Regions from separate parts of the Catenulispora yoronensis genome, predicted to be linked through region 2. Evidence: riboswitches for the same ligand, from Rfam matches in the RefSeq annotation. Region 2 holds a riboswitch; the other holds the start of a gene.
What was found. Region 2 has a riboswitch for glycine ahead of gcvP (aminomethyl-transferring glycine dehydrogenase). Riboswitches for the same ligand answer to the same signal wherever they lie in the genome.
Positions count from the first base shown of each region.

Region 1: another riboswitch for glycine. It lies ahead of gcvP (aminomethyl-transferring glycine dehydrogenase); the one in region 2 lies ahead of gcvP (aminomethyl-transferring glycine dehydrogenase).

Region 1 is NZ_BAAAQN010000016.1:3,585-7,212, forward strand. It holds gene gcvP (aminomethyl-transferring glycine dehydrogenase) at 1-2,431, opposite strand, end outside; glycine riboswitch at 2,580-2,675, opposite strand; glycine riboswitch at 2,974-3,071, opposite strand; gene ABD481_RS15590 (sensor histidine kinase) at 3,136-3,628, opposite strand, start outside.
Region 2 is NZ_BAAAQN010000044.1:39,475-43,102, forward strand. It holds gene ABD481_RS30125 (SCO2524 family protein) at 1-494, opposite strand, end outside; gene ABD481_RS30130 (GNAT family N-acetyltransferase) at 622-1,440, opposite strand; glycine riboswitch at 1,536-1,621, shown strand; glycine riboswitch at 1,622-1,741, shown strand; gene gcvP (aminomethyl-transferring glycine dehydrogenase) at 1,807-3,628, shown strand, end outside.

The DNA.
Region 1 (3,628 bases), on a different contig from region 2:
TGTACAGCACCGGGAAGTGCGGGCCCAGGCGGCGCGCAATGTAGTTGGCGGCCAGCACCGCGGTCCGGGTGGCCGCGACCAGCCCTTCGGCGCCCATCATGCGGATGTACGCCCACGGGATCGGCAGGATCCCGGCGCTCCCGAACGGCGCGGCGCTCACCGATCCGATGCCGTCGCGGCGCGCGGTCTCGGGGTGCAGCGGATGGCTCGGCAGATAGGGCGCCAGATGAGCGGCCACCGCGACCGGCCCGACGCCTGGGCCGCCTCCGCCGTGCGGGATGCAGAACGTCTTGTGCAGGTTCAGGTGGGACACGTCCCCGCCGAACTCGCCCGGCTTGGCGACGCCGAGCAGCGCGTTGAGGTTGGCGCCGTCTACATACACCTGGCCGCCGTGCTCGTGCACCAGTTCGCACAGTCGGGTGATGCCCTCCTCGTAGACGCCGTGCGTCGACGGGTACGTGACCATGATCGCGGCGAGGGAATCAGCATGCTGCGCACACTTGGCTTCCAGATCCGCCAGATCGACGGTGCCGTCGGGTCGCGAGGCGACGACGACCACCCGCATCCCGGCCATCGCGGCCGACGCGGCGTTGGTGCCGTGCGCACTGGCCGGGATCAGGCACACGTCCCGTCCGCCCTGGCTGCGGGCACGGTGATAGGCCCGGATCGCCAGCAGTCCGGCCAGTTCGCCCTGGGACCCGGCGTTGGGCTGGATGGACACCTTCGCGTATCCGGTGACCTCCGCCAGCCAGGTCTCAAGCTGCGCGATCAGCTCGGCGTACCCGGCGGTGTCGCCGGCCGGGGCGAACGGGTGCAGGTCGGCGAAGCCGGGCCAGCTCACCGGCTCCATCTCGGTGGTCGCGTTCAGCTTCATCGTGCACGACCCCAGCGGGATCATGCCGCGGTCCAGCGCGAAGTCCCGGTCGGAGAGCCGCCGCAGATAGCGCAACATCTCCGTCTCCGAGCGATGCGCGCCGAACACCGGGTGCGTGAGGAAGTCCGAGGTGCGGCGCAGGGCAGGCGGCAACCTCTCGCAGCTCCCTGCAATAGCCGAGGCTTCTGAACTCCCTGACGAATCCTCTGATCCGTCTGCTCTTGCGGTGTCCTGGCGCCCAAAGGCCTGCCGGACCAAATCGATATGCGCCTTGGTCGTGATCTCCGAGCAGGACACGCCGACGTGGTCGTCGTCCACCAGCCGCAGCCGGAGCCCCAGGTCATGCGCGGTCGCGACCACCTGCGCGGCGCGTCCGGGAACGCGGACCGACAAGGTGTCGAAGAACTCTGTATGCACCACCTCGACACCGTCGGCCTCCAGACCGGTCGCGAGGTGCGCCGCGTACCCGTGGATCCGCTGAGCGATCTCGGTCAAACCCTCTGGACCGTGGTACACGGCATACATCGAGGCGACCACGGCCAGCAGCACCTGCGCGGTGCAAATGTTCGACGTCGCCTTGTCGCGGCGGATGTGCTGCTCACGGGTCTGCAATGCCAGCCGGTAGGCGGGCCGGCCCGACGCGTCCACGGACACGCCCACCAGCCGCCCGGGCAGGTGCCGCTCCAATCCTTCGCGCACCGCCATGTACCCGGCGTGCGGGCCGCCGTAGAACAGCGGGACGCCGAACCGCTGCGTCGACCCCACACAGATGTCCGCGCCGAACTCACCCGGCGGAACCAGCAGCGTCAATGCCAGCAGGTCCGCGGCCACCGCCACCAACGCACCGCGCGCCTTCGCCGCGGCAGTCACAGCGTGCAGGTCACGGACCGCCCCGGAGCAGCCCGGGTAGGACAGCACCAGTCCGAAGAAGCCGCCCTCCGGCAGCGGCGCGGTGACGTCGACCTCGACGACCTCGATCCCGACCGCCGCGGCCCGGGTGCGCAGGACATCAAGGGTCTGCGGCAGGGTGTCGGCGTCGACCAGCACACGCGCGCCGCCCTGCTTGCCGGCCACGCGGCGCATGACCGTGACCGCCTCGGCGACCGCCGTGCCCTCGTCGAGCAGCGAGGCGTTGGCGGTGGGCAGCCCGGTCAGATCACCCACCATGGTCTGGAAGTTGATCAGCGCTTCCAACCGGCCCTGGCTGATCTCCGGCTGGTACGGCGTGTACGCGGTGTACCACGCCGGATCCTCCAGCACATTGCGCCGGATCACCGCGGGCGTCACCGTCGGGAAGTAGCCCAGCCCGATCATGGCGATGCCCACCGTGTTCCGGGCGGCCAGCTCCACCAGCTCGGCGCGGGCCTCGGCCTCGCTCGCGGCCGTCGGGAGGTCCAGGTCGCCGACGGTGCGGATGCCGGCGGGAACGGCGGCGTCGACAAGCTCACCGAGCGTGCGATAGCCGACCTCGGCCAGCATCTTGGCGCGGTCGGCGTCACGGACGCCGATATGGCGGGCAGAAAAAGCGCCGTGCGTGGACGGCTCATCAGAGCTCATAGGGAGGCTCCCTGCTGGTACGCCGCGAACGCGGCGCCATGGATGGGTGACCTCCCCGCTCTGTCATCGATACCTGAGAGCTTCACCGCCGGATCGGGCGGTTTGCACCGTGGGCGCAGGGCACAGGGCCCTGACTTTCCAGAGTTGCCTCACCGCGGCGGTATGGGGGCCTGAGAGATTCTGGGGAGTGTTGCTCCTTCGGCGCCTCGCCCAGGCTGGACGAGGACTCTCCCGCTGCGGTTCGAACAGCGCGGTATTGAGTTGTCAAAAGGCAGGACGCGGAACGCGGCCCAGCAGAGCTACTTGAGGGGGAGCGCCACCTTGAGTACCAAGACGGGCACCAGGTCGAACGGCGGGCTGAAGGCCGTGTGATGGGCCAGTGCTACGACAGGCATAGGGGCATCCTCGTGTTCCTAGCGCACACCAGGGTGTGCGGCCGAGTGAGCCTCCCCCTCTGTCATTGGCCTGAGAGTTTCACCGCGCGTAGAGCGCGGCTTTCACCGTGGGCGAGACGCATGGGCGCCTACTTTCCAGAGTCCGCCTCCACTCATGCGGTAACGAGGCCTGAGAGTTTCCGGGGAGGATTTGCTCCTTCGGCGCCACAACTCCACCGAGTCGTGAGCTCTCCCGCACAGTATCGTCAGCGGTGTATTCAATTGTGGGGCCGTGCGCGGGACAAAAGTACGGTGGCCGCGACGCGGCCGTCAAGAGCCCCGGGCTTCCTTGCGCAAGCCCACGTGTACAGCCAGGCCCCCGGTCGGCGGTGCTTGCAGCGACAGGGCGGCGGTGTGGGCGTCGGCGATAGCGGCGACGATCGACAGGCCGAGGCCGAGTCCTTCGTGGTTGTGGCCGCGCGGTCGCGCGAGGTGTTGGAAAGGTTGCAGGATGCGTTGCACCTCGGCTGTGGGGATGAAGTCACCGGTGTTGCTGACAGCCAGGACCGGTCGTGCGGCGTGGATGTCAGCGGCCGGCCCGGCCGATCCGACGGCGGCGGCATCGCCGGTGGCTATGCGGATGCTCCCCCCGACGACGTTGTGTCGAATGGCGTTCTCCAGCAGGTTCGTCACCAGAACCTCCATCAGCTGAGGGTCGCCGTCCATCGGCGCCCGCTCCAGCGCGGTGTCGAGTCGCAGACCTCTGCGGCCGATCTCCTCGTGGTGCGCGTCGACCACTCCTTGTGTCACCTTCGCGAGGTCG
Region 2 (3,628 bases):
ACCGCGTCGATCCGGTCGCGCACGTTGGGCCGTTCCACCGTGCGCTGGAACTCGCGCAGGAAGCCTTTGGCCGACAGGCACAAGGTGATCGAGACCGAATACGAGTCGGTGAGGTCGAAGGCCTGTTGTTCGGCCGTGGCTTCCTCAGCCGGATCCTGGGCCTGCACAGCGGATCCGGCGGCGAAGACCGGGCCCTGCTCACCGGTGTGGCGATCGAGGTACTGCTCCAGTGCTTCCAGTATCCGCATCGGGATGTCCAGACCGTCGCCCAAGGGCTTGAGCACCGTGAGGACGTCGTCATGGATGGCGTCCGGCCGGTGCAGCCGGAAGCCCGGCACTTCGGTGGCGGGATAGAGCAGGCACAGGAGCTGCTCGGCATCGCTGATGCTGTTCGAACCGGCGCGCCCGCCCCAGGCCCACTCCCCGTTGTCGATCGCGACGCGGGCGAAGGCGCGCCAGGTGTCCAAGATGTGCTGGCGCGGATTGGTTCGCACCGCCTTCCCCCTTCCCCCCAGGCTCCCCATCGGACAGCAGGTGCCTACCCTGCCACAGGGGTCTGATACATCGGAGGGAAAGCGCTGTGAGGTGCTTAGGGAGACCTCTGATGACGGGGGACGACGATCAGAACCGATACTCGTAGGGCGTCGTCACGCTCAACGCCCGGAACCCCAACCGCTCCAAGATCGGCCGGCTGTCGTCCGTCGCGTCGACCTGGAGGTATTCGCACCCCAGCTCCGCCGCGAGCCGCATGCGATGCGCCACCAGCGAGCGGTAGATCCCGCGGCCGCGCCATTCCGGAGCGGTGCCGCCGCCCCACAGGCTCGCGAACCCGGTGCCGGGGTGCACGAGCATCCGGGCTGCCGAGACCGGTCGGCCGTCGGCCATCGCCACCCAGGTCCACACCGTGTCCGGGTCCGCCGCGAGCCGGGCCAGTACCCGGTCGCGGGCTCGTTGGCCGCCGTCGCCGAAGGCCGCTTCGGTCGCCTCGGCGACCAGGTCGGCGTCGGATGCTGTCGTCACCGGTCGCAGGGTCACGCCGGGCGGGGGTGCGGGGGGCAGTGCGGACGGCAGTGCGGACGGCAGGCCGGCCGCCAGCTGTGTGATCTCCGCCACAAACAGCGTCTCCGGTGCTCCGGGCCGGAAACCGGCCCTGGCCAGGCGCGCGGCGAGGTCGGCGGGGCGGTCGTGGCTGTAGGCCTTCCACTCGAACTCGCCGCCGGGGCCCAGGAGGGCGCCGAAGCGGGCAATCTCGGAGTCGATCGCGGCCTCGGCCGTGGCGGCGTCCAGCGTCGAGTACAGCACGCCGTGCCAGTCCCGCGGTGTGGCTCCGACCTGGCGGATCACGCCGTCGGCGGCCTCGATCCGGGCCCCGGGCTCGTCCGGGACGGCGGCCGCGCGCATCCTCGCGTCGAACAGGCTGAGCAGGTCCTTGTCGGAAATCACGCGGCCAGCCCACCACCGGTGCGGCACTACGGCAAACGGTTAACGGGATTAGAACAGACCGTGCCTGCGCTGATACCGTCGTAAGCGCCGACAAACCTCGAACGGGAGAGACCCTCCACGGGCGCCGAAGGAGCAACCCTCCCCGGAAACTCTCAGGCAAACGGACCGTTCGAGCTGGCGACTCTGGAAAGCAGGGCCGAGCTGGTGCGAGGCCCTCACCGACGGTGTAAACCGCGGGTGCCCTCGGGACTCCCTGCTCGCGGTGAAACTCTCAGGTCCCAATGACAGAGGGGGAGGACGGATCCGCGGGAGGCGCGAATCCACCACCCGACGTCTAGAGCGTCCGCCTGAGAGGCCACGATGGTGACCGCAGTGCTCACGGATCTGCACGGCACGGCCGGAGACGACTCCGCCGGCCCGGTGCCCGCCCACCCCGCCCCGGCTGTGTCGGACACGTCTGCCACTTCCGACGCGCCCGCCGGCGGCTCGGCCGGCCTGGGTGCTCCGGCTACCCCGGCCGCCCCGCGCCCCAGCCTCGTCGAGCTGGAGCAGGCCTCGCCGTTCGCCGACCGGCACATCGGCCCGGACCCGGACGCCGCCGCCGCGATGCTGTCCCACCTGGGCTACGGCTCCCTGGACGAGCTCACCGAGGCCGCCGTCCCCGGCGCCATCCGCCTCACCGAGCGCCTGAACCTGCCGCCGGCCCGCTCCGAGGCCGAGGTGCTGACCGAGCTGCGCGACATCGCCGGGCGCAACCGGGTCTTCCGCCCGATGATCGGCCTGGGCTACCACGGCACCTTCACCCCGCCGGTGATCCTGCGCAACGTGCTGGAGAGCCCGGCCTGGTACACCGCCTACACGCCCTACCAGCCGGAGATCTCCCAGGGCCGGCTGGAGGCGCTGCTGAACTTCCAGACCGTGGTCGCCGACCTGGCCGGGCTGCCGGTGGCCAACGCCTCCCTGCTGGACGAGGCCACGGCCGCCGCCGAGGCCATGACGCTGGCCCGCCGCGCGTCCAAGAGCAAGTCCCCCCGCTTCCTGGTCGACGCCGACGTCTTCCCGCAGACGCTGGCGGTGCTCCAGACCCGGGCCGAGCCGCTGGGCATCGAGCTGGCGCTGGTCGACCTGTCGGCCGCCGACAGTGCTGCTGACAGCGTGTCCGGCAGCGCTGCCGGTGCCGCGTCCGACGGCGCGTCCGACGGTGAGTCCGACGGTTCCTCGCGCGTGCTCTCCGCGCTCCCCGAGGACGACTTCTACGGCGTCCTCGTGCAGTACCCCGGCGCCTCCGGCCAGGTCCGGGACCTGAAGGCGATCGCCGACGCGGCGCACGCCCGCGGCGCCCTGGTGGCCGTCGCCGCCGACATCCTGGCGCTGACCCTGCTCGCCTCGCCCGGCGAGGCCGGCGCCGACATCGCCGTGGGCTCCACCCAGCGCTTCGGCGTCCCCCTGGGCTTCGGCGGCCCGCACGCCGGCTACATGGCCGTCCGCCAGGACCTGTCCCGCTCCCTGCCCGGCCGCCTGGTCGGGGTGTCCGTGGACGCCGACGGCGGCCAGGCGCTGCGCCTGGCGCTCCAGACCCGCGAGCAGCACATCCGCCGCGAGAAGGCCACGTCCAACATCTGCACCGCGCAGGTGCTGCTGGCCGTGATCGCCGGCATGTACGCGGTCTACCACGGCCCCGAGGGCCTGACCGCGATCGCCCGCCGCACCCACCGCTACACCGCGGTCCTGGCCGCCGGCCTGCGCGAGGCCGGCGTCGAGGTGGTGCCGACCGCCTTCTTCGACACCCTGACCGTCCGGGTCCCGGGCCGCGCCGCCGAGGTCTGGCGCGGCGCGCTGGCCGCGGGCGTGAACCTGCGGCTGGTCGACGAGGACACCGTCGGCGTGTCCTGCGACGAGACCACCGGCTGGGCCGACCTGCGGGCCGTCTGGTCGGCCTTCGGCGTGACCGGCAAGGAGGCGGCGGGCGTCCACGAGCTCGACGCGGCCACCGACGACGCCCTCGGGGCGCACCCGCGCGCCACCGGGTTCCTGACCCACCCGGTCTTCCACGCGCACCGGTCCGAGACCGCGATGCTGCGCTACCTGCGCAGGCTCGCCGACCGGGACATCGCGCTGGACCGCTCGATGATCCCGCTGGGCAGCTGCACCATGAAGCTGAACGCGACCACCGAGATGGAGCCGA